3 regions of the uncultured Novosphingobium sp. genome follow, and region 1 is predicted to be linked to each of the others. Evidence: riboswitches for the same ligand, from Rfam matches in the RefSeq annotation. Region 1 holds a riboswitch; each other region holds the start of a gene.

What was found. A riboswitch is a leader RNA that binds a small molecule or an ion and turns the genes downstream of it on or off. The one in region 1 is predicted to bind cobalamin.
Region 2: linked by a shared signal. The riboswitch ahead of ACHWRX_RS15200 (TonB-dependent receptor) and the one ahead of ACHWRX_RS03210 (TonB-dependent receptor plug domain-containing protein) in region 1 are both predicted to bind cobalamin.
Region 3: linked by a shared signal. The riboswitch ahead of cobW (cobalamin biosynthesis protein CobW) and the one ahead of ACHWRX_RS03210 (TonB-dependent receptor plug domain-containing protein) in region 1 are both predicted to bind cobalamin.

The regions. Positions count from the first base shown of each region.
Region 1 is NZ_CAXYKL010000051.1:263-10,273, reverse strand. It holds gene odhB (2-oxoglutarate dehydrogenase complex dihydrolipoyllysine-residue succinyltransferase) at 1-731, opposite strand, end outside; gene ACHWRX_RS03235 (2-oxoglutarate dehydrogenase E1 component) at 740-3,583, opposite strand; gene sucD (succinate--CoA ligase subunit alpha) at 3,727-4,617, opposite strand; gene mdh (malate dehydrogenase) at 4,662-5,624, opposite strand; gene ACHWRX_RS03220 (hypothetical protein) at 5,832-6,131, opposite strand; gene ACHWRX_RS03215 (cell wall hydrolase) at 6,273-7,439, opposite strand; cobalamin riboswitch at 7,639-7,834, shown strand; gene ACHWRX_RS03210 (TonB-dependent receptor plug domain-containing protein) at 7,942-9,828, shown strand; partial or broken gene ACHWRX_RS03205 (N-acetylmuramidase domain-containing protein) at 9,918-10,011, shown strand, end outside.
Region 2 is NZ_CAXYKL010000272.1:15,826-25,836, forward strand. It holds gene ACHWRX_RS15180 (VOC family protein) at 1-395, shown strand, start outside; gene ACHWRX_RS15185 (alpha/beta hydrolase) at 464-1,390, shown strand; gene ACHWRX_RS15190 (TonB-dependent receptor) at 1,696-4,074, shown strand; gene ACHWRX_RS15195 (hypothetical protein) at 4,259-5,668, opposite strand; gene ACHWRX_RS15200 (TonB-dependent receptor) at 5,668-7,848, opposite strand; cobalamin riboswitch at 8,074-8,318, opposite strand; gene ACHWRX_RS15205 (energy-coupling factor ABC transporter permease) at 8,386-9,063, opposite strand; cobalamin riboswitch at 9,116-9,344, opposite strand; gene cobO (cob(I)yrinic acid a,c-diamide adenosyltransferase) at 9,449-10,011, shown strand, end outside.
Region 3 is NZ_CAXYKL010000032.1:37-10,047, reverse strand. It holds gene cobN (cobaltochelatase subunit CobN) at 1-926, opposite strand, end outside; gene cobW (cobalamin biosynthesis protein CobW) at 938-1,975, opposite strand; cobalamin riboswitch at 2,173-2,404, opposite strand; tRNA gene ACHWRX_RS02060 (tRNA-Pro) at 2,490-2,566, opposite strand; gene yajC (preprotein translocase subunit YajC) at 2,765-3,103, shown strand; gene secD (protein translocase subunit SecD) at 3,121-4,728, shown strand; gene secF (protein translocase subunit SecF) at 4,741-5,721, shown strand; gene ACHWRX_RS02040 (glycosyltransferase) at 5,783-6,979, opposite strand; gene ACHWRX_RS02035 (helix-turn-helix domain-containing protein) at 6,983-7,555, opposite strand; gene ACHWRX_RS02030 (ABC-F family ATP-binding cassette domain-containing protein) at 7,668-9,470, opposite strand; gene ACHWRX_RS02025 (hypothetical protein) at 9,654-9,914, shown strand.

The DNA of each region.
Region 1 (10,011 bases):
AGCTTGATGCCGTGCTTCTTCTGGAACACGTCCTTGTACTTGTCACGCGCCTCGATCACCGCCGTCATGTCGACATCGTTGAAGGTGGTGAGCAGGGCGGCGGTTTCCTGCGCGCTCTTCAGCCGCTTGGCGACCGTCTGGCGCAGGCGTGTCATGCGCACGCGCTCTTCGCGGCGTTCGCCGCCCGTCGCGGCGGGAGCGGCGGCAGGAGCCGAGGTCGACGGCGCGGGCTGCGCGGTCTTGGCCTGCGCGGCGGCCAGCACGTCGTCCTTGGTGATACGGCCGTCCTTGCCGGTGCCCTTCACCTTGCTGGGGTCGATGCCATGTTCCAGCACCGCGCGGCGAACCGCCGGGGAGAGTACGGACGAACCACCGCTCGTGTCATCTGCCGCAGCCGGAGCCGCTGGGGTGGAGGCCGCTGTCGGTGTCGGTGCCGGGCTGGGAGATGGGGCAGGTGCCGCCGCCGCTGGCTTGGGAGCCGCTGCTGCGCCGCTGCCGTCTTCGATCGTCGCGATCAGCGCGCCGACGGTGACCGTGTCGCCTTCCTTGACGATATGCTGGCCCATCACGCCGGCCTGCGGCGCGGTGACGTCGATGGCCACCTTATCCGTTTCAAGGCTGGCGATCGCCTCGTCCGCGGCGACGGCATCGCCGGGTTGCTTCAGCCATTGGCCGATGGTGGCCTCGGACACGGACTCGCCGAGTGTGGGGACTTTGACTTCGCTGGACATCTTTTATCTCAAGCCTTCTGCTTGCGACGGATTTCGGACCGGACCGAGAGGCCCAGAGCGTCGGCGACGAGTGCCGCCTGTTCGGAGGCGTGGCGTTTGGCAAGGCCGGTCGCGGGGGAAGCTGAAGAGGCGCGCCCGGCATAACGGGGGCGGCCGATCTTCAGGCCAGCCTCTTCCATGGCGGCCTCGATGTGTTCCTCCACGAAGAACCAGCTGCCGTTGTTGCGCGGCTCTTCCTGGCACCACACCACGTCTTCCAATGCGGGCATGCGTGAGAGGCGGGCGGTCAGCGGCTCACCAGGGAACGGATAGATCTGCTCGACGCGGATGATCTGCACATCATCGATCTCGGCCGCGTCGCGCGCTTCCATCAGGTCATAGGCCACCTTGCCGGAGCAGAGCACGACCTTCTTGGTCGCGGCATCGGCAGGCGCCTTGGGATCCGAAAGGATGCGGCGGAAGTGGCTGCCTTCACCCACGAAGTCCGCTGCCGGCGACTTGGCCAGGGGATGGCGCAGCAGCGACTTGGGCGTCATGATGATCAGCGGCTTGCGGAACGAGCGGTGCATCTGCCGGCGCAGCACGTGGAAGTAGTTGGCCGGCGTGGTGATATTGCACACCTGCAGGTTGTCCTGCGCGCAGAGTTGCAGATAGCGCTCCAACCGGGCGGACGAGTGTTCCGGACCTTGGCCCTCATAACCGTGCGGCAGCAGCATGACGAGGCCATTGGCGCGCAGCCACTTGGCTTCGGCGGCGGCGACGTACTGGTCGATGATGATCTGCGCACCATTGGCGAAATCACCGAACTGCGCTTCCCACAGCACAAGCGTCTTGGGATCGGCGCTGGCGTAGCCGTATTCGAAGCCGAGAACGCCATATTCGCTGAGCGTGGAATCCAGCACTTCGAACCGGCCGTGCGGCAGCGTGGTGAGCGGCACGAACTTGCGCTCGCTGGTCTGGTCGACCCAGACGGCATGGCGCTGGCTGAAAGTGCCGCGTCCCGAATCCTGACCCGACAAGCGCACGCTGTAGCCTTCGGAAACGAGGCTGCCAAAAGCCAGTGCCTCAGCAGTCGCCCAGTCGAAGCCTTCGCCCGACTTAAACATCTCACGCTTGGCATCTAAAACGCGGCCCAGCGTCTTGTGGATCGTCAGGTCTTCGGGGACCGTGGTCAGAGTGCGGCCCAGGCTGTCGAACAGCTTGTTCTCGATGCCGGTATCAACGTTACGGCGCGCGGTTTCCGGGTCTGCAGGCTTGTTGAAGCCGCTCCATTGCCCCGCGAACCAGTCCGCCTGGTTGGCCTTGTAGCTCTTGGCCGCTTCGAACTGCTCCTCGAGATGCGAGGTGAATGCGCCCTCGGTCTCGGCCACGAAGCTATCGTCGATCACGCCTTCGCGCTTCAGGCGATCGGCATAGATTGCGCTGACGCCCGGATGCTGGCGGATCTGGGAATACATCAGCGGCTGCGTGAAGCTGGGCTCGTCGCCCTCGTTGTGGCCGAAGCGGCGGTAGCACCACATGTCGATCACGATATCGCGACCGAAGGTCTGGCGATAATCGATCGCCAGCTTGCACACGAACGTCACCGCCGCCGGATCGTCGCCGTTGACGTGCAGGATCGGCGCCTGGACGCCTTTCGCGACGTCCGAGGGGTAGGGCGACTTGCGCGCGAACTGCGGGCTGGTGGTGAAACCGATCTGGTTGTTGATGATGAAGTGGATGCACCCGCCGGTGTTGTATCCCTTCACGCCGGAAAGGCCGAAGCATTCCCATACGATGCCTTGCCCGGCAAATGCGGCGTCGCCGTGGATCAAGACCGGCAGCACCTTCTTGTGGCGCGCGCCCGGGCCGATATCATCGCCGATGTCGTCCTGCAGCACCTGGTAGGCGCGAACCTTACCCAGCACGATCGGATCGACCGTTTCCAGGTGGCTGGGATTGGCCATCAGGCTCATGTGAACCTTCACGCCATCGAAATCACGGTCGGTCGATGTGCCGAGGTGGTACTTTACGTCCCCAGAGCCGCCCACGTCTTCGGGGTTGGCCGAGCCGCCCGAGAATTCGTGGAAGATCACCTTGTAGGGCTTGGCCATCACGTTGGCGAGGACGTTCAGGCGGCCGCGGTGGGCCATGCCATAGACGATCTCGTTCACGCCCAGCTGGCCGCCGTACTTGATAACGGCTTCCAGCGCGGGGATCATGGACTCACCGCCGTCGAGCCCGAAGCGCTTGGTGCCGACGTACTTCTTGCCCAGGAACTTCTCATACTGCTCGCCGCGGATCACGGCTTGCAGGATCGCCTTCTTGCCTTCCGGCGTGAATTCGATCTCCTTGTCCACGCCTTCCATCCGGTCCTGAAGGAAGCGACGCTCCTCCACGTCCGAGATGTGCATGTATTCCAGGCCGACCTTGCCGCAGTAGTTCGTGCGCAGGATATCGACGACTTCGCGGACGGTGCCCCACTCCAGCCCCAGATAACCGCCCAGATAGACCTTGCGATCCAAGGCCGCGCCGGTGAAGCCGTAGAATTCCGGGGTGAGATCGGCGGGCAATTCGCGTTGGTTCAGGCCAAGCGGGTCCAGATCGGCGGCGAGATGCCCGCGCACGCGATAGGTGCGGATCAGCATCATCACGCGGATCGAATCGTTCGCCGCTTCCTCGATCCGCGCTTCGTCGACCGGCGTGCCGGCCTTCTTGACCGACTTTTCGATCTGCGTCTTCAGCGTGGTGGGATCGAGCGCCTGCGTCAGGTCGTCTTCGTAATCTCCACCGACGATCGGCCAGTTGCCGCGTTGCCAGCTGGGACCAGCCTGTGGCTCGTCAGGAAAGAAGTCGAACGTTTCGTTGCCCATGGCAAATGACCTTTTGCGCGCTGGAGGCGATCCCAGCGCATCTCACCAATCGATCGCGGTGCAACGGGTTCCCGGGGAGGAGGCCTGCTGTCCGCCGGTATCCCTCCTCGCCGATACATTCGGCGGGGAGGGATAGATTTAAGTCAGACGAGTTCCTTCAGCACTGCCTGAAGCGTCACGCCCAGTTCCGACGGCGACGGCGAGACGCGGATGCCGGCCTCTTCCATCGCTGCGATCTTGTCTTCCGCGCCGCCCTGGCCGCCCGAAACGATCGCGCCGGCGTGGCCCATGCGACGGCCCGGAGGTGCGGTGCGGCCTGCGATGAAGCCGGCCATCGGCTTCTTGCGGCCACGCTTGGCTTCGTCCTTCAGGAACTGCGCCGCTTCTTCTTCGGCCGAGCCGCCGATCTCGCCGATCATGATGATCGACTTGGTCTCGTCGTCGGCCAGGAACAGCTCCAGCACGTCGATGAAGTTGGTGCCGTTGACCGGATCACCACCGATCCCGACAGCCGTGGTCTGGCCGAGCCCGGCGTTGGTGGTCTGGAACACGGCTTCGTACGTCAGCGTGCCCGAACGCGAGACGACGCCGACCGAACCCTTGGAGAAGATGTTGCCCGGCATGATGCCGATCTTGCACTCGTTGGGCGTCAGCACGCCGGGGCAATTCGGGCCGATCAGACGCGACTTCGAGCCGGTCAGCGCGCGCTTCACCGGGATCATGTCGAGCACCGGGATGCCCTCGGTGATGCAGATGATCAGTTCCATCTGCGCGTCGATCGCCTCCAGGATGGCGTCGGCGGCACCGGCGGGCGGCACATAGACGCACGACGCAGTGGCGCCGGTCGCGGCCTTGGCTTCGTGGACCGAGTTGAACTGCGGCAGGCCGAGATGCTCGGTACCACCACGGCCCGGCGTTACGCCGCCGACCATCTTGGTGCCGTAAGCCAGCGCGGTTTCGGTATGGAAGCTGCCGGTCTTGCCGGTCATGCCCTGGGTGATGACCTTGGTGTTCTTATCTACGAGAATGGACATCGATTTATCTCCTGGGGAGGAAAGAGGTTAAACGAGAGAGCGACTTACGCCAGGCTCTCGTCGATGCCCTTGCAAGCCACGAGCAGTTCCTTGACCGCGTCGATCGAAACCTGGAGGCCGGCCTTCGCCTTCTCGTTCAGTTCGATCTCGATGATCTCCTCGACACCGCCGGCACCGATCTTCACCGGCACGCCGACGTAAAGACCGTCAACGCCGTACTGGCCTTCGACATAGGCGGCGCAGGGCAGGATGCGCTTCTGGTCCTTGAGATAGGCTTCGGCCATCGCGATGCCCGAAGCGGCCGGGGCGTAGAACGCCGAACCGGTCTTGAGCAGGCCGACGATTTCGCCGCCGCCGTTCGCGGTGCGCTTGACGATCTCGTCAATGCGCTCCTGCGAGGACTTGCCCATCTTGATGAGGTCGGGAACGGGGATGCCCTTGACGGTCGAGTACTCAACCACCGGCACCATGGTGTCACCGTGGCCGCCGAGCACGAAGCTGGTGACGTCACGCACGGAAACGCCGAATTCCCAGGCGAGGAACGTGGAGAAGCGCGCCGAGTCCAGCACGCCCGCCATGCCGACCACCTTGTTGTGCGGCAGGCCCGAGAATTCGCGCAGCGCCCATACCATCGCGTCGAGCGGGTTGGTAATGCAGATCACGAAAGCGTCGGGGCAGTTGGCCTTGATGCCTTCGCCCACGGCCTTCATCACCTTTAGGTTGATACCGAGCAAGTCATCGCGGCTCATGCCGGGCTTGCGCGGAACGCCCGCGGTGACGATCACGACATCGGCGCCGGCGATGGCGGCATAGTCGCTCGAACCGGTGATCTGGGCGTCGAAACCTTCGACCGGGCCACACTGCGACAAGTCGAGCGCCTTGCCCTGGGGAACGCCGTCCGCGATGTCGAACAGGACGATGTCGCCCAATTCCTTCTGCGCGGCGAGGTGCGCCAACGTGCCGCCGATATTGCCAGCGCCGATAAGGGCGATCTTCTTGCGAGCCATAGAGCCTGTCAGTCCTCTTCACACGAGCGGGGCAGCGGACGAAAGGACAGCCTGCTTTGCCCCGCTAGACGGCAGGCTCCGAGAAGTTCCGGGCGGGCCTAGGCCGATGAAAAGGGGATTGCAACCGCTTAAAGGCGAAAAGATGCACCAATCAGACGGGAAAGATGATAACGGTTATCAATAGCAATAATCGTACGCTGGTGATGATCAGCCGTTTCGGCGCCGAAGGTGAAGAGCCATTCGGCGATCGAATTGCGCGCAGATTGCCAGCCAATGATCGAAGGCCGCTTCATCTCCAGCGGCGATGGCCGTTCTTGCATAAGCGCCCGCCGTCTCCGCGGAGGCCAATCCGTGGCTGGCGAAGTGGCGCAGCGAGGCGATGAGCATCCCGTCGTCCAGCGTGGCGCGGGTGTTGTCGTTGGCGGCGCACAGCGGCACCGAACGGCAGCGCCATGTGTGCAAGGGCGATTTGCCGCGGGCACGTGCGGCGGCGAAGCGGATAGTCATGAGAAGTCGCGGCCCTATGTTTCTTGGTATGAGGCCAATCTAGCTGGGTCTCGTAAGCTATTCGTGACGGCCTATGGTTTCAGCGCCGTTGAGGATTGCGTTTGGCCGCAAACACCTTGCGGCTCATCGAACACTGGCACGTCAACTGGTCGGACTGGCGATCCAGGCGCCGCTGTTGCGGTATTCCTCGCGCACGTCATTGCCCCCGGGTAGATTGTCGCCGCGATAGAGGGTTTCGCCGCCGCGCTCTTTCAGTTCGGCTGTGTAGGCTGGCGGGGGCGGCGCAGCGGCCGTCGGGGCAAGGCCGCCGGGATTGGCGACCAGCCCGGCGGCCCGCGCGCGTTGCAGGCCTTCTTCGTAAGCCTTCTGGATCGCCAACGGATCGAGCGCCGCGCTCGCCGCCACGGCAGCAGCCGTGTCGTCATGACGGTGCGGCGCTGGCAGGGGTTCGCCGCCCAGATAGGCATAGCGGAAGGTGGCGGGTTGCCCGGCCGGTCCGTTGAAACTGTAGAAGCGGTGCGCCCCGATCGTCAGCAAGTAGTGCAGGCTGGGGGCCCAGTAGGGATGCACCGCGACCGTATGATAATGCGTCGCCAAGCCCGCTGGCGCATAGACATAGCCGGCGAGAGCCTGCCGGGCGACCATGGCGGCGCGTTCCCAGAACAGGCGGTTGGGCCGCCGCGCCATTGCACCGTCACAGGCGAAGGAGAACTGGCAGCCGGTCGATCGCTCTGATCCCTGGAAGACCACGCCGCACACGGTCTTGGGGTAGGCGGGATGCGCCACGCGGTTGAGCACGACTTGCGCCACGGCCCGCTGTCCGGCGTCCGGCTCGCTGGCCGCCTCGTAATAGATCGCCGCCGTCATGCATTGTTCGGCGCGGGTGCGATCGACGCCGCTGTTATCGATCCGCAGGGACCGGGCGACTGGGGCAGGCCCTCCGTCGAGCGACGGAGCGGCACCCGCATCGGAATGGATGCCTTCGCCAAATCCCGGCTCGCGGCTCTCGAACTGCAGGTAGTAAAAGGCCGATCCGGGAAAGCTGTCGCCCGCCCGCTCGAAGGGCATGGGCTCCACCGGAGCGGCGGCGGCATCGGCATTGCCGATAGAAAAGGCGTCCCAATCGTCCGCCCATCCACCGGGCGCGGCAAAGGCGGGCAGGGCGATCGCCCCCAGCACCACCAGTGCCAGCCGGGCACGCCTCTGGCCCGCGGCATACCAGCGGCCGGCGCGTGCCCACCCGATCCGCGCCACGAAATCGCGAGGGCGCTGCTCGTCAAGGCAGATCTGGGACAGCGACAATGTCATGAAATATCGATCAAGAGAATCTCGACCATGCGCATAGCGCCGCGCGAATGCGCGTGCAGCAAGGGTCTGGGCGGCGTCCCGATGCGGTACATCGCTTCGCGATAGGCTTAACCCGTTAACGAGTTCTCCCATCCAATCGCGAAGTTTGGCGCGGCACCGTGTCCTTCCTGCACTTGCGGGCCCTTCCCCGCGCGACTAGCAGCACGGCCACGTCAGGGGTCGTCCGGCTTGCCGGACCGAAGAGGGAATTTCGGTGTAAACCCGAAGCTGCTCCCGCAACTGTGACCGGAGAGCCTGCACTCACCGATGCCACTGGCGGCCATCGCGCCTCCGGGAAGGCGAGGGCAGGCCGTGACCCGGGAGCCAGGAGACCTGCCCGATTTGACGGTCGTTCCGCACCGGGCGGGAGTACCGGCTGCAGCGTGGACTTGCGCGCCCATGAGGGATGCGCGCGGGCCCTCTTGCCATGAACGGCATGTCGTTCAAGGTGGGAGGTTTATCCATGAAGTACCTGTTTTTGCTGTCATCTGCGCTGGCTTTCTCCGTCCCGGCCATGGCCCAGGAGGCCGGAGAGGTCACCGTTGCCGATCGCGTCCGTGACACCCTGATCGCCGTTGTCGGCACCGGCAGCGCCGCGCGTGTGGACTTGAGCGGGCAGCCGATCAGCGTCATCGGTCGCGAAGAAATCGATGCGGTCCAGGGGCCGGACATCACCCGGGTGCTGGAGCGCCTTCCCGGTCTCACCATCGCGCGTGCTGGCGGCATCGGTTCGCAAACCAGCCTGTTCGTGCGCGGCGCCAACTCGCAGCAGTTGCTCGTCATGGTCGATGGTATCCGCGTGGCTGACGTCGCAGCCCCGAGCGGCGGCTACGATTTCGGTAACTTGACGACGGGTGGACTTGGCAAGATCGAATTGCTGCGCGGGTCCAACTCAGTCATCTGGGGATCGGACGCGATCGGCGGCGTCCTCGCCCTGACCTCGCGCGACGTAAACGGTCTGGAAGCCCGCGCCGAATATGGTGCGCGCGATTCCTTTGACGGGCAGGTGACCGGTGGCGTCACCGGCAATGGCTATGGCGTCACCCTGAACGGCGGATACTTGCGCACCGACGGCATCAGCCAGGCGGCCAGTGGCACCGAGCGTGACGGGTTCCGCCAATGGCGCGCGGGCGGGCGCGCGCATGTGGATATCGCCCCCGGCCTGACCGCCAACATCGTCGGCCGCTACACGCACGGCAAGCTCGACATCGATGGGTTCGACTTCAATCCGCCCTTCGGCCTGATCGATACGCCCGATTATCAGAAGACCCGCGAGATCGGTGGTCGCGCGGGTCTGGCGTGGACCTCCGAGGCGCTGGACCTGAACGCCGGCTACCAGATATCCGACACCCGCCGCCGCTACTTCGGGCCGAGCTACTTCGGTGATACCGCCAATACCCAAGGCCAGACGCGCCGCGCAGAGTTGTTCGGGGCCTGGCGCATCATGCAGGATATCCGCCTCGATTTCGGTGCCGATCACGAATGGTCGCGCATCGACACCTCCGGGGGTCGTAACAAAGCCGGCATTTCCAGCGGCCACGCGCTGCTGGGCTGGTACGGCGATCGCGCGACGCTGGCGGGCGGCGTGCGCTACGACGATCATTCACGCTTCGGCGGACAGTGGACGTTCGGTGCGAACGGCAGCTTTATCGTCGTCGATCAGTGGCGTGTGCGGGCTTCCTACGGTGAAGGCTTCAAAGTGCCGACGCTCTATCAGCTGTTCTCCGAATACGGCAATCCGTTGGTCAATCCTGAGCGCAGCCGCAACTACGACGCCGGGATCGAGTATGGCGATCGCAACGGCCCCCTGCATTTCGCGCTCACGGGTTTCCGGCGTGACAGCCGCAACCTGATCGACTTCGCGTTCTGCCCGGATGGGAACGTGCTCTGCAACGACGGGCGTTTTGGCTATTACCAGAACATCGGCCGGGCCCGCGCCACCGGGTTCGAATTGGAACTGGGCGCGCAAGTCAGCGAGCGGATGCGTGCCCAGGCGGCTTACACATACGTCAAGGCCACCAATCGCACCGCCGGTGATTTCAACGAGGGCACCGACCTTGCACGCCGTCCCCGTCACGCGCTGACGATGTCGGCGGACTGGACCAGCCCGCTTGCCGGTCTGGTGCTGGGCGGTGATCTGCGCATGGTCAGCGGCAGCTACAGCAGCGCGGGCAATTTCTCCGCGTTAAAAGGCTATGCCACCGGCACCGTGCGCGCCAGCTTGCCGATCAACGAGCATCTGGATTTGTTCGGTCGGATCGAAAACCTGACGGACGAGAAATACGAGGTCGTCAGCGGCTACGGCGTCGCCGGGCGTTCGGGCTTCGTGGGCGTTCGCGCGCGACTTTGATCCCGGAGCGGGGCCGCCGTTAAACCACTTTCCTACACGGACACCGCCGCGTTACCTCCGGAATGGTCGTCGCGACGAGGGAAGTGGACATGGCGGATGAGTTCAAGGGCAACCCGGTGCCGCTGCGTGATGCGGACTATGCGCGCGCGGCCCGGGATCTTGGCTGCTCGGTGGCGGCCTTGC
Region 2 (10,011 bases), on a different contig from region 1:
AGTTGGTGCTCGTAGAGGGTCGTGACGATGCCATGGGCGTCGGCCTGATCAACCAGCTTTCCTTCCGATTGTCGTCTTTGAAAGACCTTCAGACTTTCAATGAGATCTTCAAAACTGAAGGTGTCCGCGTCGATCGCACGATGAATCACGGCAACGCCTGGAGCATCTATTGCTACGATCCTGAGGATAATCGGCTTGAACTCTATGCCGGTTCTCCCTGGTATATCGCGCAGCCCTGCGCCGAACCGCTCGATCTGGACGAATCGGAAGAGGTTTTGATGGCGCAGACCGAGGCCCTTGTCCGTGCCGATCCTACGTTCATGTTGAAAGCGGACTGGGCGAAGCGCCAGGCGGCGGCCGTCGGTGTGGATCCAGCAACTATCGATGTGGATTGAGCTAGCACCGATTACTGCGCAGCCGGCGTCTATCGACCGGGCGCATCAAGACATAAGAGGATGACCGTATGGCTGTGAACCCGGATTTTCAGGCCATCCTCGACCGGGTGAATGCCCTGCCGCCGACCGACTTCTCGCGTCCACCTGTAGAGCTAGCGGCAGAAATGCGTGCAGCCCCGGTCAACATTCCGCCGCTTTCCAACCCTGTTTCGGTAGAGGTCCGCAAGGTCAGGGGAAGGGATGGCCATTTGATCCCGATCCGCATCTATCGACCAAAGACAGAGCAGCCGCATCCCGTGCTCATCAGCATGCATGGTGGCGGTTGGGTGCGTGGTTCGTTGGATGGCGACGAGTTTCGATCACACTTCATTGCCCACGAAGCCGGGTGCGCCGTCGTGTCGGTGGACTATCGGCTTGCTCCCGATCATCGATATCCGGCGGCGCTCGAGGATTGCTATGATGTGACCGAGTGGGTGGCTGACCACGCTCAGGTACTGGGTTTCGATGCCGCGCGAATGGGCGTGATGGGCGACAGCGCTGGCGGCAATCTTGCCGCAGCTGTGGCTTTGAAAGCCCGCGATGAGGGTGGGCCGGCCTTGTCATGCCAAGTCTTGCTTTACCCTATCTGCGATCACGATTTCGATCGCCCTTCGTATATCGAAAACGCTCAGGGCAAGTTACTTACACGCGAACTGATGCAATGGTTCTGGGATCAGTACGCCGATGACGCCGATCGTGACCAACAATATCTCAGCCCCTTGCGCGCCAAAGACTTGAGTGGATTGCCCCCTGCGTTGATCATCACCGCGCAGTATGATCCGCTGCGGGACGAGGGCGAGCTTTACGCGCAAAAGTTGTTGGAGGCCGGCAACACGGTCGAGGCGCTGCGGATGGATGGGCTGATCCATCCGTTTCAAACTCTTGCCGTTTTGCATGCGGACAGCATCGCAGCGATGCAGTTGATGTCCCGCTTCGCGAGCCGCCAATTGGTGTGAAAGGTGTAGTCGGCACCGCCTTCCCTAGTATCCGCCAATTCTCGACTGCGGGTGCGTAGAGCCCCCGAAGGGGAGCGCAGGTTATTCTGATAAGCGTCAGACCAAACGATCATTCGTTGAGTCAGTGCCGTGTGAATTGGGCAACAGGTGTCATAAAATCTATCGGGACTGCCACCAACTACACTTTCAATCCTATGTCTGATTGCTTTTGCAGACGGGCGAAATCCCATGCAGTCCGGCTGAACTTGCCGATATGAGCGCTGCGAAAGCGGGCTCTGGTAGTTGCCTGACTTGGGAGGAATTACATGAAAGTTTCATCGTGCCGCGTAATCGGCGCTTCTGTTTTCGCTACGGCCGTGGCCCTGATGGCGAGCCCGGTAATCGCGGCGGAGGATCAGCAGCCGGCCGATGGCACAGGTTTTGGCGACATCATCGTCACCGCCCGCAAGACAGGTGAAGCCGCGCAGTCGCTTCCGATCACCGTGGCTGCATTCGGCGGCAAGGAAATTCAAGACCGTGCGATCCTTACCGTTCAGGATCTTCAGACGATTACTCCCGGCCTGACGATTTCGAACAACGCGACCGGTGGCGTCCCGGTATTCGCCATCCGCGGCACGGCAACCGAGCTGGGCATTGATGGCGGCGTCGCTCTTTATCTGAATGACGTGCCGTTGATGTCAGCGGTCGGTATCACGACGCAGTTCTACGATATAAGCACCGTTGAAGTGCTCAAGGGGCCGCAGGGTACGCAGTTCGGCACCAATACGACGGGTGGTACGATCACGGTCCGTACCAATCTTCCAACCGACAAGGTCGAGGCCTTCGCGAAGGCGGGCTACGGTAACTACAATCGCCGTGATTTCGAGGGCATGATCAACTTGCCCGTCAACGACGTTTTAGCTTTTCGTTTTGCCGGAAACTACATCAAGCGTGATGGATACGTGAAGAACCGGATCGCGGCGGGTGGTGCCCCAAAGGATTTCTCGGACGAGAACCGTTACTCGCTGCGCGGAACGATGTCGCTCAACAGCGGACCGATCGAAACGGCGCTGATCCTGGACTATTTCCAGCGCGATGAATCCCCCACCGCGTTCATCCCCGTCGCATTCCGGCCGAATGCCGGCCAGGGTATCAATCTTGCCAACTTGGGTGCGCTAACGGGCTCGCGCAAATCCATCTTCGTTGGTGCCGATCCTTCAGGCGTGGCGAAGGACCTTTACGGCAAGGCGAAGCTGTTCGGGCTGGAGCATCGTGCTACGATCGAGCTTTCCGATGCCTTTTCCATCCGCAACGTTCTGGGCTATCGCCATGACAAAACGGAAACATCGGAAGAGAGCTCCGGCACGTCCTTCGCTCTGGTGAATGTCCTGAACGACGTGAAGACCTCGCAGTGGACCGACGACATCACGCTGCGGCACAAAGCCCTCGATGGGCGCCTGCGGACGAGCTTGGGTGGATATTTCCTCCTGAACGACAAAAGGCAGGGCCAAAATGCCACCGTGGCGCAGAGCATCTATCTGACGTTCTTCAACGCACCATTGGTGAGCAATGCGCTGAACTTTGAGAAGAAGCAGTTCACATCGAAGGCAGCTTATTTCAACTCTGAGTTCGACATTACCGATACCCTGAATATTTCGGGCGGTGTCCGTTACAACTGGGATCACGTGAAGTCAGAAGGTACGGTCGCTCAGGCGGACGGTGTGCTGCCGCGGTTCGGCAAATTTTTCCGACCCGATGCGCGGACGCCGTGCAACACCGCCGCGTTCCTGGCTTACACGGACCGGGATCTGAATGCTTGCGTCGGCCGACGTAGCAAGAGCTTCCGTGCTCCAAGCTGGACCGTCGCGCTTTCCAACAAGTTCAGCTCGCGCGTTCTGGGTTACGCCAAGATCAGCCATGGCTATCTTGCTGGGGGCGCCAACTTTACAATCCGCGAAGTTCCCTTCTACGAGCCTGAGAAGACCACGATGATCGAGGCCGGCGTAAAGGCGGACTGGTCGCTCGGTGGGCGTCCACTTCGTACCAACGTGGCGTTGTATCGTGGCAAAACCAGCAACAAGCAGATCTTCGTCAATGTTAATTATGACGATCAGTTCTCCGGCTTCGGCGTTATCAATGCCGCCAAGCAAGAGGTCTATGGCGCGGACTTTGAGATGCGGTACTCACCCGTTCAAGGTCTGACCTTCGACGGCAGCTACAATTACATCCATTCCGAGTTCAAGAGCTTCATCATTCCGGGTCTTGGCGGCAACGCGGATGGCCTGACTGGCGCAACACTCGTTCCCAGGAGCGACTTGAGCGGCGCGGTGCCGGCGCAGACGCCGAAGCATCAATTCAACGTGGCCGCCACGTACGAATTGCCGATTGATCCGAGCTCCGGTAAGATCACAACGACTATTTCTGGATATTACTCGAGCAAGATCAAGCAAAACAATCTGTTCGTGGGTTACAACGCCAGCTTTGGCCCTCAATACAATGAAATCAATAGTTACTTCACCGCCAGCGCCTCTTTGAATTGGGAGAACGTTGCAGGATCGCCGATCAGTGCTCAATTCTGGGTCCGGAACCTGTTTGACAAAAACTACATCACCGCGCGGCAGGCTCAGTTCCAGGCCTTCGGGTATGCGACTGCCGTTTATGGAGCGCCCCGCACCTTTGGTGGCAGTGCCTCGATCAAGTTCTGACATATAATTGATCTGATGAAGGTAGGTCTGAAACTCGGGAATGATCCTGAGTTTCGGACCTGCTTTTTTGTATAGAGTAGACCCAATCGTTCCATGAATATCCGCCGTGCCGGAGGCGGACGAGGATAAGCAGGCCGCGTTCTGCAAATGCTTCGCGCTGTATTATAATGTTGGACGCCTGGCCCTACTTCCGCAGGCGCCGGACCCCGATGACGATGCCGCTGATCGCGCCGATCGTGCCCATTGCCAGCCACAAGGCCATCCAGGCGTCCCACAAGGGGCGGCGGGTGATCAGGCCGTTAAAGTCCCACCGGTGAATGCCGTCGAACAGCCAGCGGTATAATCGGCGACGTGCGCTTTGCGTCTCCAGTATCTCGCCGGTTCGGGGACTGATCGTGATCCATGTTTGCGCCGGATCGTCGAAGCGGATGCGCAGGACCGGCAGTTCCACCGTGCCTTTGGCTTTGTACCAATAGGTGTCGGGCTGTGTCAGCCATTCCGTGCGGATGACGCCGGCGTGAGGCAATATTCGGCGCGCCGCCTGCACGAGATGGGCGGGATCGAGTGCTATCGTTTCCAGCGTTCGCGCGTTCAGGACCGACGCCGTCCCACTCGTCCGCGCCAGGACCAGCAGCGGCATGCCGTCCGTCCAGATCAAGCGCGCGCGTTTGACGGTGTCGGCCTCTGGACGCTGGCCGATCGCGCGCCAGTCGATCGGTGGGGCAGAACCTTGGGCGGTGTAGCGGGCGAGGGCGGCGTCGCCCGGACCTTTGTCGGCGAACCATCGGTTGGGATCGACCGAAAGCCACCCGCTGACGATCCATAGCGTCATGGCCGTACCACCGAGGAGCCCGAAGACGTGGTGCCACCACTGCCAGCCCCGATACGGTGAGACGCGGCCGCCCTTGTAGCGGCGGCGGCGCAGGCGGACGCGTAGCACGCCGATCCACATGCCGCTGACCACGCCGACGATACCCGCGCCCGAAGTCCACAGGATGACCTGCCGCCACAGGGGCTGGTCCTGTCGCAGCACCGTCAGGTAAATCCAGTGCGGGACCGCGCCCAGCCAGTTCCAGAAGCGCTCTGTCCTATGGGTGTCGAGCACCACGCTGCCGGTTTTGCCACTCACATAGAGGACGAGCCCGTCGGGCCGATCGAGTGTGACCTTCCACAAGGGGCGATAGCGATCGTAGCTGCCCGCGACGGTCCACTGATCCCGCTCTATCAGACTGGCCGACCGGACGTTTGCGTGCCCGAAAGCCGCCGCCTCGCGCCTGGCTGCGCCGGCATCGGTGGGGGGGAGGGGCAGCCCTTGCGTGGCCGATCGCGTTTGTTCGCCCAGCCACAGCGGCCCGTCGGGGCCCTGTTGCAGCCAAGTATCGGGCGAAGCAGGGCCATGGACATTGGCCCAGTCGACCGGCCGCAACCCTGCCAGCTGTTCCTCCTCGGTAAGTGAGGGGAACGGCACGTACATCATGACCGCGCCCGAAACGAACCACATCGCCAGCAGCAGGCATGTGGCAATGCCGATCCAGCGATGGACCAGATAGAGCCATCGCTTGCCTTTATGCAGCAGCCCGGGCGCCGTCTTCATCAGATCTGGGCTCTGAGCGCCACATCGACGGAGCGTGGGCGACCCAGCAGCCATTGCTGATCCGAATACGTGGTGGCCGCGTAGTCCTTGTCGAGGAGGTTGTAGACCCGCAAGTCGACCGCCAGATCGGGCGTGAAGGCATAGGACAGCCCGGCGTCGACCACGGCGTAACTGGGCACGCGGAACCGGTTGCCGTTATCCGAAAAGCGCCGGCCGACATAGCGAAGTCCGGCTTGTGCGCGCAGCCCGCCCAGGCCTTGCCAGGTTAGCCAGAGGTTTGCGGCCGTCTCCGGCACGTCGGACGGCGTATTGCCCGCAAAGTCCTTACCGCCCGTGATATAGTCGTCAAAGCGCGCCTTCAAGATCGTGCCGTTCGCATCCAGCGCAAAGCCGCCGGGAAGCGAGAAGGCGAGGGCGGCCTCTATGCCCTTGGAGGATTGCTGGCCGATCTGCTCGATCGGGCTGGTCGGCGTGCGCTGCGCCACGAGCCCTTTCTTGACGATGCGATAGGCTGCCAGCGTGGCAGAGCCTTTGCCGTCCAGGAAGCTGGCCTTGATGCCCGCTTCCACCTGATCGCCCTTGGCATTGGTGAAGCTGAACTGCGTGGCGTTGGTAGTGAAAGTGGTCAACGTCCCCAGCGGATCGACGCCGGTGGAGTATTGGCCGTAGAACGACAGGTTCGGTGTCGGCTGATAGACGGCGCCCACCCGCCAGGTGAAGTTTTCGAACTTGCGCTGCCGCGCGCCATTGGGGAAGGCGTTGACTTGCCCGGTGATGTTGCCGCCCGCGTCATAGATGAAGTTGCGCCGCTTCACCCGGTCTTCTTCATAGCGGAAGCCGCCGATGAGCGAGATTTGCTGGCCGATCTTCAACCGGTCTTCGGCAAAGACGCTCCATTCGCTGGTGCGTGTCAGATAGCGGGGGATGCGGTTGGCCTTGCCGTCGAACGTGCCGGGATCGAAGCGGAAGGGGTCGACTTCGTCCGACTGATCCGCAAACGCGAAGTTGTTCCAATAGGTCAGCTTGATCGCGTTGACATCGAAGCCCAGCACCAGATCGTTGGCCAGCCCGCTGCCCAGTTGCGAGCGGATGGTAAGGTTGGCCTGATCGCCCAACTGCTTGTTATCATGGACGATGCCCAGGTTGTCGAAGCGACGGATCTGGCCGGGGGTGCCGGAACCGTTGCCACTGGGGCATTCTCCCGTGGCGCCGATCCAGCAGTAGTTCTCAAGATTGTACCAGCGGCGTTTGCTGCTCAGCCGATACGCGGTGTTGGTGAAGGAAACCGCGTCGCTGATCGCCCATTGTGCCGTTAGCGTCAGGCGATCGTCGCGATAATGCATCTGCGCATCGCGGACGTTGTAGTTGCGGCGCTTGGTGCGCGGGTCCAGGCGGCCGTCGATCAGCGGCGTCCCGAAGTATTGCATCGGCTTGTTGTCACCATAATCGCCGCGCAGGGTCAGGCTGAAGCGATCCGAAGGCACAAAGCGCAGCGCGCCGCCAAGGGACAAGCTTTCACTCCGGCCACGATCGACCCAGCCATCCGAACGGCGGTAGCTGGCGTCCGCGCGGTAGCTCAGCACTTGCCCCAGCGGGCCGCCCGCTCCGGCCGCAAAGTGCATCGTGTTTTGAGAGCCGTAACTGGCTTCCAGGTCCAGTTCGCGCCGGTCGCTGGGCTTCTTGGTGACGACGTTGATCGCCCCGCCCAGCGCACCTTGGCCATAGAGCACCGAGGATGGTCCGCTCAGCACTTCGATCCGCTCCACGTTCCACGGATCGGTGGGAAAGGTGATGGTGCCGGCGGTGGGGAACAGGCGGACGCCATCCACCAACTGCAGGACAGAGCTCTGCCCGGTGAAGCCGCGCACCGACAAGGCGGTGTTGCCATTGCCGGGATTGCCGATCGTGGTGACGCCCGGCGCGCGTGACACGGCTTCGGCAACGGTCAGATCGCCCCGGGCGCGGATCGTGTCACCATCGACGGTGGCGATGCTGGCGGGCAGTTCCAGCGGGGTCAGGCCCAGGCGGCTGCCGGTTTCGGTTGCCACCTTCATGCCCAGGTCCGACCGGCCGATCACCAGGATGTCGGCTGTAACATCGGAGGACTCGTCAGCTTGCGCGGTACCGGCGAAGGCAGCGGACAGCAGGCAGACTCCGGAGGAGAGGAGGTACTTGTTCATCGTAACTGAGGCCCCGTTTCAAGTATGCTCGAGCCCTTCCAGGGCACGGCATTTGGCTGCAAGTTACGAACGGTTGTGCCTGGCGGCGGGCAACGCCCGCGAACCGTTACAGCAACGGGAGACGGACGTGCGAGACGACCGAGGGAAAACCCATCGCTGCGGCTTGGCCGTTCGTTCGCCGCTCAGACGGAGTTCACCGTGCCCGGACCATCCCCTGGGCCCAAGCAAGAGCGACCAAGCACCGGCAGGTCTCCTGGCTCACGGGTCATCGTTTGACGCACGGCCTTCCCAGGCCATGACAGACGCGAACGTCCGGCCCAGTGGCTGCTTCCCTCGATAGCCGAGGGAAGCGATGCGCATCGCACTCACCGCTTACAGTTGCAGGGACAGCCTCGGATTGGATGGGCACGCCATCGTCACCGCGTTCCCTTTTAAGCCTCTCTCAAGGCACCGGCGCGATCATATATGTTCGATCGGGCGGTCAGGCCGTCTCGAATCATTGGTTATCTGTAACAAGCCACAGGTGGTGGCTTGGGATCAGGCGGTTTCGTAAAGGCGTCGTTCCACCAGTCCGCTGCCCTTCAGGCCGCTAAGGGCCTTGGCGGTCGCCAAGACGGCAAGATCGATCACGGGCTCCACCACGATGACGAGCATGTAAGCGCCGCCGAATGTGGCCAGCGATGCCATGTTGGCTGAGGCGAAGCCCTGGCCCCAGCAGACCCAGAACGCGACCCAGCCGACGATGCCGGCCTGATACGTGGTGGAAAGCGCCAGCGCCTGGCCATAGCCGAGCGCCACGTAGGGTGTGCGCGGCGCTATGATCTTGCGGGCCAGCGCGGCCAGGCCGAACAGCGGCACCAGCAGCGTGGTCACGTTCATGCCGTATTGCGCCAGATCGATCGGAGAGAAGAACAGGCCCTGGATCAGCAGCCCCATGGCGAGGCCGACGGCGCTGGGCGCCAGGCCGAGCGTGAGGAACAGGGTCGAGCCCAGGATCAGGTGGACTTCGGATACGCCCACCGGATGGTGCGGCAGGACCTGGAAGAAGCAGAACACCAGCACGGTGGCGATCAGGCTGCGCAGCGCGACGGAGGCGGCTCCGCTCTGCCGCGCGGTGTCCGCCACCTGCTTCAGCGCGTAAGACCCGGCGGCTGCGGCCGTGATGTAGCCGAGCATCATTTTGCCCGGGGGCACAAGGCCCGGTTCGATATGCATAACACGTTTCTCCTGCCGTCCCACCGACGGCCTTGAGTGGCACCGATGCGCCGGAATGGCGCGAATGCAGGGCCGGTCTCCTGGCTTGCGGGTCATCGCTTGGGGCGCACCTTCCCGGAGCTTTGGGCTCCAGTGGCTGGCGAACCGGGGTTCACCATGCGCCTCTCGCTATCCGCTTACAGTCGCGGGGGCGGCTGAGGCTTCAGGCGCGAACGCCCACCTCATTCCCATGTCCCTCGGGCGGTGAAGCCTTTCGGGACGCCTTGCACGGCTGCTTAGAGGGCGACTGGCCGATAGCGTCAAGCAAATTGATGGCGCATCGGGTGGGATTGCCAGCGCCCGCCTCACCTGCGAACGATGCCGCCAACCCGCCCGGAGATTACCGATGAAGACCCCTCGCACCGACGATGAACACAAGGCCAAGATGGCGAAAGTCCAGGTGGCTCAGGCCCGCAAGGTCGCCGCCAAGACGGTGGAGAAGGGGCTGGTGATCGTCCACACCGGCACCGGCAAGGGCAAGACTTCTGCGGCGCTGGGCATGGTGGTGCGCGCGCTGGGCCATGGCATGAAAGTGGGGGTGGTACAGTTCGTGAAGGGCGCGATGTCCACAGGCGAGAAGGCCGTGTTCGATCGCTTCCCCGATCTGATCGAGTTCAAGCCTATGGGGGAGGGTTTCACCTGGGACACGCAGGACCGCAGCCGCGACATCGCCGTGGCGCGTGAAGCCTGGGACGAAGTGAAACGGATGCTGGCCGACCCGTCCTACGCGATGGTGCTGGCGGACGAATTGAACATCGTGCTGCGCTACGATTACCTGCCGCTGGACGAGGTGCTGGCCGCCATTGCTGCCAAACCGGCGATGACGCACTTCATCATCACCGGCCGCAACGCCCCGCAACCCTTGATGGACGCGGCCGACCTCGTGACCGAGATGACGCTGGTAAAGCA
Region 3 (10,011 bases), on a different contig from region 1:
GAAAGGCCGCGATGGGCACCGGCCCAGGCAGCCTGCGATCCGGTCGCCAGCGCGACCTGGAACACGGGCACGTCCGCTGCGTCGAGGGGGGTATGGCCATCCTCGTCCCGCGCGGAAAAGGCCGTCGCGTTGATGATCGCGGACGGCTGCAGAGCCGCCACCCATCGCCCGATCGCGGCGCGTGCGTGTGGTTCCTTCAACGAGGTGGCGTAAAGCGAAAGAGTGGAAAAGCCGGCTTGCTCCAACTGCTCGTGCAATTGGGTGAACGGAGCCAAGTCGTCTGCGGTGAGGTACGAACGGTAGAACACGATCAGCACTAGCGGGCGATCGCTCGGCCGCACGAAGCGGTTGGGATCGCAGAGGCTCGATGCCGGGTGCCATCCCCCAGCTGGCGGCAAGGCTTGCGCGCTCCCGGCGATGGACACCGCGATTCCCGCCCGCTGCGCCAGCAGGCCCAGCGCGCTACGTGCCGCCTCTGCGCCTCCTGCCTGGCAATGCTCCTGCAATTCGCGAACGACTGAGACCGGCACGGTGGAGGCCGAATCCAGGCGATCGTCCGGCCGCCCGTCGCCGGTCAGCACGGCCAGCGCGATCCCCTTGGCGCGCGCCAGCGCCTCGACTTGGGCGAGGCCGTAGCTCCAGTAAGCCGCGCCGCCGATCAGCCGGATCAGGATCGCCCGGGCACCGGCCAGGGTACGCTCTATATACGTATCGACCGACAAGGGATGCGCCAACGCCGACAGGTTGGCGAGGCGCAGCGTCGGGAAGGCGGGGTCCAGCAGCCGCGCCTCATGCCAACCTTGCGCGAACGCGCCAAGGTCGCTGTCCGAGAAGGACAGGACCGCCAAGTCCGCGGGCGCTTGCCCCAGATCCTGCGGGATGGCGGTTTCCTCCATCCCGTGCACTTCGCGGAAGATGACGTGCATCGCCTGGGGCTTCAGCCCGCCAGAGCTTCTCGGATCGCGATGGGATCGACATGCGCCCGCTCGGCGATGGCGACCAGCGTCGTCTCGCGGCGCTCGCCCGGCTTCCAGGCGCGATCGTATTGATGCCGCACGCGTGATCCCACCGCCTGGATCAACAGGCGCATCGGCTTGCCCGTCACCGCGACATAGCCCTTCACCCGCAGAACATGCTGTTCGCGCGCGAGGGCTTCGATGCGCACGACCAGATCGTCGGGATCGGCGATCTCACCAAGCGTCACCACGGTGCTGTCGAAATCGTCATGCTCATGATCGTCCTCGCCATCATGGTGAGAAGGCCGCGCGGCCACATCGTTCTCCGCCGCCGCTTCCAGCCCCAGGATGACGCGAGGGTCGACCACGCCGTCGGTCAGTTCCACCACCGGCACCACGCGGGGCGATTCGGCGGCGATGATCGCGCGCGCGGCGGCTATGCCTTGCGGCCCTGCCAGGTCCGCCTTGGTCAGCAACACCATGTCGGCGCAGGCCAGCTGGTCCTCGAACACTTCGGACAGCGGCGTTTCATGATCGATGCTGGGATCGGCCTGGCGCTGTGCGTCCACCGCCGCCAGATCGGGCGCGAAGCGGCCCGCCGCCACGGCCTCGGCATCGGCAAGGGCGAGCACGCCGTCCACCGTGATGCGGCTGCGGATCGCAGGCCATTCGAACGCTTTTAACAGCGGCTTGGGCAAGGCCAGGCCGCTCGTCTCGATCAGGATGTGATCGGGGCGCGGCTCCAGCGTCAGCAGCCGCTCTACCGTGGGGATGAAATCATCGGCGACGGTGCAGCAGATGCAGCCGTTCGCCAGCTCCACGATGTTCTCCGCCGGGCAATCGGGGATCGCGCAGCTTTGCAGGATGTCGCCATCGACGCCCAGCGTGCCGAATTCGTTCACCACCACTGCCAGCCGCCGCCCGCCGGCGTTGCGGATCAGGTGGCTGATCAGCGTCGTCTTGCCCGCCCCTAGAAAGCCGGTGACGATGGTGACAGGCACCTTGGACAGATCGGACATGCGCTTTTCCCTTCCGTGCCGCACAGGGCGGCGAGCCAACAAAAGGTGACGGGGAGGGGCTCTGGACGAGCACGCGCCAGACGCAGGCGCCGTTGCGCCCACGCAGATGCGCAGCACCCGTGCAGCCCCAGCCGCACCGCTTTCGTCGCTCAGACGGAAAGAATAAACCGTGCCGAGACCATCCCCTGGACCAAGGCAAGAGCGACCGGAGCGCCGGCAGGTCTCCTGGCTCGCGGGTCACAGCTTGATGCACGGCCTTCCCAGATCGCGCGGTCGCGCGGTCCAGTGGCTGCCTCCGGTCAAAGGAGGCGAGTGCATCGCGCTATCCGCTCACAGTTGCAGGGACAGCCGCGGAATGGGAGGAGCAAATCCTCCGCACCGCATTCCCGATTAAGCCCGTTGCCGGGCACCGGCGCGATCTATGTCGAAGAATGGACGACAGCCCACCCTTCGGCTGCGCGCTCTAGCCCAAGGCGATCGCGCGGGGAAGGTGTGATCTGTTCGTTGAAAAATTTGGTCGGGACGAGAGGATTCGAACCTCCGACCCCCACACCCCCAGTGTGATGCGCTACCAGGCTGCGCTACGTCCCGACCGGAGGCGCGCCTATAGGCAAGGCTTTGCAGGAGTGCAAGCGTCTCGCGACTGGCGGTGGAACGAAAGCGGGCGCGCGTTGCCAGTGCCTTGGGATGCTGCTAACCGCGCGCGCTGATCTTGCCGTAATGCGGCGGCCCGGCATCCTTTGCCGGTCACGCGTTCGGGCCACAGTACAAGAAGGCGTTTCGCAGCCCATGCACACTTCCATCCTCTCGCTCCTTGCCGCTGGCGCCGGAGCCGGCGCCACTCCCCCGGCTTGGCTTAGCTATCTGCCGTTCGTGGCGATGGGCCTGATCTTCTGGTTCCTGATCATGCGCCCGCAGATGAAGCAGCAGAAAGAGCAGCGCTCCAAGCTGGAGGCGATCAAGAAGGGCGATGAAGTGCTGACCGGCGGGGGCCTGATCGGCCGCGTCATCAGCGTGGACGAGAATTACGTGAATGTGGAAATCGCGCAGGGCGTCCGGGTGAAGGCGGTCAAGTCCACCATCGCCGACGTCATCCCGCCCGCCGGCTCCAAGCCCGCGAACGACTGAGCGAAGGCGCGCCACCGATGCTCGATTTCCCGAAATGGAAGAAGGCCTGGTACTGGTTCATCGCGGGTGTCGCGATGCTGGCCTCGCTGCCGTCGATCTTTGCGATTTCCGGGCTGAACTGGCCCGCCTCGCTGCCCAGCCCGCGTGTTCACCTGGGTCTTGACCTTGCCGGTGGCAGCCACATCCTGCTTGAAGCCGATAAGCGCCAGGTGGCGCAGCAGCGGCTTGAGACGATGGAAGAACAGGTCCGCACCAAGCTGAAAGCGGCTGAGCCTGCGATCGAGGTCGGCGATATTTCCAGCCAGGGCGGCCGCTTGTCGTTCATGGTGAAGAACCCCGGCCAGGTGGACAGCGCGCGTGAAGCGATCCAGCCGCTCACCACCGGCGCGGGTCTTACCGGCCAGCGTGACTGGGACATCCAGGTGGTGGACGGCTCGCGCTTCGTGCTGACGCCGACCCAGCAGGGGATCGACCAGGCCGTCACCAACGCCATGGATACCGCGGTCGAAGTGGTCCGCAAGCGCATCGACGCGCTCGGCACGCGCGAGCCGACGATCCTGCGCTCGGGCGATCAGCGCATCGTCGTCCAGGTTCCGGGGTTGCAGGATCCCAACCAGCTCAAGCAGCTGCTGGGCCAGACCGCCAAGTTGGAATTCAAGCTGGTCGATGTCACCGCCCAGCCGGACGATATCGCCAAGGGCATCGCGCCCGCCGGGTCAGAGATTCTGCCTTATGCCGACCCCAAGGAGGGCCGCGGTTCGCCCGGGCTCGCCGTGCGTCGTCTTGGCGGCATCAAGGGCGATCAGCTGACCGACGCGCGACAGGCGTTCGATCCCAAGAGCAATGCGCCCGTCGTCTCGATCACGTTCAACACGGCCGGCGGCGCGAAGTTCGCGCAGCTGACCACTGAGAACGTCAACAAGCCGTTCGCCATCGTCCTCGATGACAAGATCCTGTCCGCTCCCAACATCAACGAGCCGATCCTGGGCGGTAGCGCCCAGATTTCCGGTAGCTTCAGCGTGCAGGAAGCCACCCAGCTCGCCATCGCCTTGCGGTCCGGCGCTTTGCCGGTCGATCTCAAGGTGGTCGAGGAGCGGACCGTCGGGCCGGACCTTGGCGCCGATTCGATCCACAAGGGCGCGATCGCCATGGCGGTCGGCACAGGCCTGCTGATGATCTTCATGGTGCTGACCTATGGGCGTTTCGGCGTCTACACCTGCGTTGCGCTGATCATTAACGTGCTGATGATCCTGGGCGTCATGGCGGTTTTCGGAACGACCCTGACTCTGCCGGGCATCGCCGGTTTCGTGCTGACGATCGGTGCGGCGGTGGATGCCAACGTGCTGATCAACGAACGTATCCGCGAGGAACGGGCGAGGGGGCGGCGTGTCGTCGCCTCGGTGGAGCATGGCTACAAGGAGGCGAGCCGCGCCATCTTCGATGCCAACATCACCAACTCGATCGCTGCCGTCATGATGTTCGCCTTCGGCAGTGGGCCGGTACGCGGCTTCGCGGTGGTGCTGATGATCGGCATCGTCACTTCGGTGTTCACCGCAGTCACGTTAACGCGGATGTGGGTGGCCGGATGGCTGCATCGCGCTCGCCCCAACGACCTCGTGCTTTGAGGGAATGACCTCGTGAAACTGCTCAAGCTCATCCCTGACAACACCAACATCCACTTCCTGAAGTGGACGTGGCCGTTCTTCATCACCAACCTGCTGGCGATGGCGGCGTCGATCGTGCTGTTGTTTACCCACGGCCTTAACCTGGGCGTGGACTTCATCGGCGGCCAGATGATCCGCGTCACCTTCGAACGCAGCGCCGCCGCTCCGGTATCGGAGCTTCGCGAAAGCGTCGGCGCGCTCGGCTTCGGTGAACCGACGATTCAGACCTTCGGCAAGCCCAACGAAGTGACCGTTCGCATGCGCCTGCCCGATGGCTCCGAGGGCCATCCGGAGCTAGCCGAGGCGATGGCGCAGAAGATCATCGGCACGATCCGCCAGAACCACGCGGACGCCCGGATCGACGGCGTGGACTCGGTCTCCGGCAAGGTTTCCGGCGAGTTGTTCCGCACCGGCATGCTGGCGCTCGGCCTCGCGATGCTGGGCATCACGATCTACATCTGGGTACGGTTCGAATGGCAATTCGCCGTCGGCGCCTTGTTCGCCCTGGTGCAGGACATCCTGCTGACCATTGGCATGTTCGCCCTGACCCAGATGGAGTTCGACCTGAACATCGTCGCCGCGCTGCTGACGCTGCTGGGCTACTCGCTGAACGACAAGATCGTCGTCTATGACCGCATTCGCGAGAATTTGAAGAAGTTCCGCAAGATGCCGTTGCCAGAGCTGCTCGATTTGTCAGTGAACGAGACGCTGTCACGCACGATCGTCACCTCTACCTCGGTGCTGATCACGCTGTTCGCGTTGCTGCTGCTGGGTCCGGAGGTTATCTTCGGCTTCACCGCCGCAATCGCGCTGGGTATCTTCATCGGTACCTACAGCTCGATCTTCATGTCTGCGCCGTTCCTGATCTGGCTGCGGGTCAATTCCGATAGCTTCGTCTCGACCGAGACCTCCCTTGACCGGCAGGAGCGCCTTGCTCGAGAGCGGGGGGCCTGACATTCAGAACCCTCCGTCGTTGCCGCTTCGGTGGGAACGACGAGCGGGACTGAAGCGGAATCTAGCGTGCTTCCTTCTCGAGAATGTCGTTCCAGAACGCCACAAGGTTCTGCGCATTCTCACCCCAGCTGAACTTGGCGACGTTCGCGGCCACCTCTGATTGGCTCGGCGGATCGTTGAGGATATCCGTCACTGCCGCGGCGATGGCCGCAGGCTCTCGCGCGACGATCCGGCCGGCGGAACGATCCGGCACGATCTCCCGCGCGCCGCCGATATCCGGCACGACGATCGGCGTGCCGCAGGCCAGGGCCTCTACCCAGACATTGGCCAAGCCTTCGCTGGCGGAAGGCAGTACCAGCGCATCGGCGGCGCAAAGCAGCGAGGGCAAGGTATCGTGGCCGACCTGGCCCAGGAAATGCACCCGATCTTCCAGGCCCAGCGTTCGCGCAAGCGCCCGCAAGGCTGCCTCATCCTCCCCCGCACCGGCCAGCGCAAGTCGAACGCCCGGTAGCGAACGTAGCGCTTCCATCGCCAGGCGCTGCCCCTTGCGGGGGATCAGGGCCCCGGGCGTCACCAGCAGAGGGCCATCCTCAGGTACATTCACGCCGGGGAGCGCTGACACCAAGGCTCTTGCCGCCTTGCGTTCAACGGGATGGAACCGCTCGCGATCGAGGCCGGTGTAATGCACCGCGATCCGATCCTGCGGCATGCCAAGCGCCACCATATCGTCACGCAAGGCGCGGCTGACGGCCAGCATCCCGGCGGACTGGTGCGCCGCGGACAGCATTTGTGAGACGGCTTTGGGCCTGCTGCCCCAATAGTGAATGTCGGCGCCACGCGCCTTGATCGTCAAAGGCAAGCCGAGAGCGCGCGCGACGATCGCCGCGGCCGGTCCATCCGGGACAAAGAACTGCGCATCCATCAGATCGAACGGCTGCTCGGCATGAAGTTGTCGCGCGAGGGGCAGGACGGCCTCGGCGATGCGAGCGGGATTGCTGTCGCCGCCGATCTTGGGAAACAGAGTGAAGCGTGGGTAATGAACGTTGAGGCCCACCACATCGCTGCGCCGTGGAATCGATCGCCAGCGGGCGTAGGGTTGCTTCAGCGAAAGCGGCCAGGGCGGCATTCCGATCGGGCTGACCATGGTGAGGTCAACGTCGCCCCGGGCGACGATCGCGCGCATCTGGTTGCCCACGAAAATCCCGAAGCCCGGCCGCACCGGATTGGGAAACAGCGTCGCGATGGAGAGGACGCGCATCGCCTAAAGCTTGCGCACCAGCATCTCGGCGACCGCGATCCAGATGGGCTCAGACACATCGACCTGCTTTTGCCCACCGCCGGGCGGAAGCAGGGAGACGCGATTATCGGCGTGGCCGATCAGCCGACCGAACGCGAAACGCCCGCCAGGCAGGGGTGCCAGGACATCCCGGTTGAGGATCGCGGCGGCGTTGTCCAGCGGCCATTCCCGCAGCCACACTTGATCGCCGCTCCGATAATCACCCGCCGCATCCTCGATCGCCAAGACCCGTAGCGCGCCATCCCCAGCGATCGCAGTGGGCAGTACGGCGTCGGTTTGCCGGTGCGGGGCGTCGACGCCCTTGGCGGTGAGGACTGCCGTGATCGTCGGCTCTTCGGCGCTCTCGCTCCGCAGCAGAACCTCAGGTTCAACCTGAAGTGCGGCGGCTATCCGGTTCATCCAGATCAATGACAGATTGCGCATGCCGGTTTCAAGCCGGCCGATCGTCTGCGCGGTCGTGGGAGGATCACAGGCCGCCGCTACTTGCGCGAGGGTCCAACCTTTTTGCGCGCGGATGTCACGGATGCGGTTGATCATGTCGCAAAGTCCTCCAGCCATCGACGATAGGCCAAGCGCGCTCTTCACCATCGCAAAGGCTCTGGCAAGGGGACGCGGTCGGCAGTTTCCCTGGTCAGCGAAACGCCGGTATCTAGCCTTCGACCAGCGCCGCCAATTCCAACCAGCGCTCCTCCGCCGCATCCTTTTCGGAACGGGCCTTGGCGATCGCGTCGCTCAGGCTGGCGAACTTGGCGGGATCGCGCGTGTAGAGTGCCGGGTCCGCCATCGCCGCCTCATCGCGGGCGATCGCCGCGTCCAGATCCTCGATCCGCTGGGGCAGCAGTTCGTAGTCCCGCTGGTCCTTGTACGACAATTTGGTGCGGGCGGGCGGGGGCGGTGCGGGTATTGCGGCCGTCTCCTCCTTCGCGCGCGTCGCCTTGCCGGCCGTGGTTCGCTGGCGGCGTTTCGCTTCCCAGTCGGCATAGCCGCCCGCGATGACGTCGATATGCCCGGAGCCATCCAGGCCCAGCGTAACGGTCACCGTCCGATCCAGAAAGTCGCGGTCGTGGCTGACGATCAGCACAGTGCCGTCGTAATCCGCGATCACTTCCTGCAAGAGGTCGAGCGTTTCGAGATCAAGGTCGTTCGTCGGCTCGTCCAGCACCAGGAGGTTGGATACCTGAGCGAACTCGCGCGCCAACAGCAGGCGTGATCGTTCACCGCCCGAAAGCGTACCGACTTTCGCCTCGACCATGTTGGGATCGAACAGGAAATCCTTGAGATATCCTTGGATATGCTTGCGCACGCCGCGCACGTCGATCCAGTCGCCACCCTCTGCCACCACTTCGCGGATGGTCTTTTCGGGGGCCATGCGGCTGCGCTGCTGATCGATCACCGTGGCCTGCAGCGTGTTGGCGAGCGTGACGGAACCCTCGTCCGGCGCCAATTCGCCCGTCAGGATCTTGAGCAGGGTGGTCTTCCCCGAACCATTGGCGCCGACCAGCCCGATCCGGTCGCGGCGCTGCACGCGCAAGTTGAAGTCCTTGATGATCGCGCGCGGCGTGCCATCGGCAGTATCAAACCACTTGGTGACATGCTCGGCCACGATCACCGACTTGGTCTTGGTGTCGTCGGAGGCGATGGCGAGCTTGGCGGCGCCCTGTGGGCCCATCATCTGCGCTCGGGCTGCACGCATCTCCCACAGCTTGGCAAGCCGTCCCTGGTTTCGCTTGCGCCGGGCGGTGACACCGCGTTCCAGCCAGTGCGCTTCGATCTTGAGCTTGGCGTCCATCTTTTCCGCCGCGCGGGTCTCTTCGGCATAGACCTGCTCTTCCCAGGCATCGTAGCCGCCGAAGCCGACTTCCTTGCGCCGCAGCGATCCGCGATCGAGCCACAGGGTGGCGCGCGTGAGGCGGGTCAGGAACGTACGATCGTGACTGATCACCACGAAGGCGCCGTTGTAGCGCTGCAGCCAGCTTTCCAGCCAGTCGATCGCAGCGAGGTCGAGGTGGTTGGTCGGCTCGTCCAGCAGCAGCAGATCCGGCTCGGAAGCGAGAGCGCGGCACAAGGCGGCGCGGCGGCGTTCACCGCCCGAGGCGCTGTCTGCCGCGCGGGAAAGATCGATGCCCAACTGGCCGGCGATCGCTTCCACCTCATGCCGGGGCGGGGCGTCGTCGCCGGAAATCGCGAAGTCCAGCAGCGTGTCGAAGCCGGTGAAGAACGGGTCCTGCTCCAGCGTAACGATGCGCGTGCCGGGCTGCACCGATCGCGTGCCCTTGTCCGCATCGACCTGGCCCGCGATCAACTTGAGCAACGTCGTCTTGCCAGCGCCATTCCGGCCTATCAGGGCCAGCCGGTCGCGCGGGCCGATGTTGATGTCCAGGTCCTTGAAGAGCCAGCCGGAGCCCTGGACAAGGCCGAGGCCTTCCCAGCTGAGGATCGGTGCAGTTGCCATGGGCCGCGCCCTAGCGTCTGCGGCCCCGCCATGGCAAGCACAGTGGCCGCACGGCAACAGTTAGCCGGCTTTCAGGGGTATTCACGGCTTGTTCAAGGCGTTGGCGCCATTAGGATGCCCGTGATGAAAACGCTCCTCCCTCTCCGAAAGCTTGCTCTCGCGGTCTGCGTAGTGACCGGCACCATGACAGTGGCGGTGCCGATTGCCAGCGCGGATCAAATCAGTGAGCAAGGCCAGGTCCGTCGTGAGCGGCGGGCGGGCAACGTCCGGTCCTTGCGAGAAATCGAGCAGATGGTGATCCCGCAGATGTCGGGAATGCAGTACCTGGGGCCGGAGTATGACGCTGCGGCAATGGCTTATCGGCTAAAATTCATACAGAGTGGCAAGGTGTTCTTCGTCGATGTCGATGCGCGAACGGGCCGGATAATTGGTCGGAGCCGATAAGGGGGGCCTTTAAACTCGGGGGCGAGCGACGAGGAGACGGAACTGTGGGCTTCCTTGACCATTCTGCGCATTCGGCCCATTTCAATCCCCTACCTGA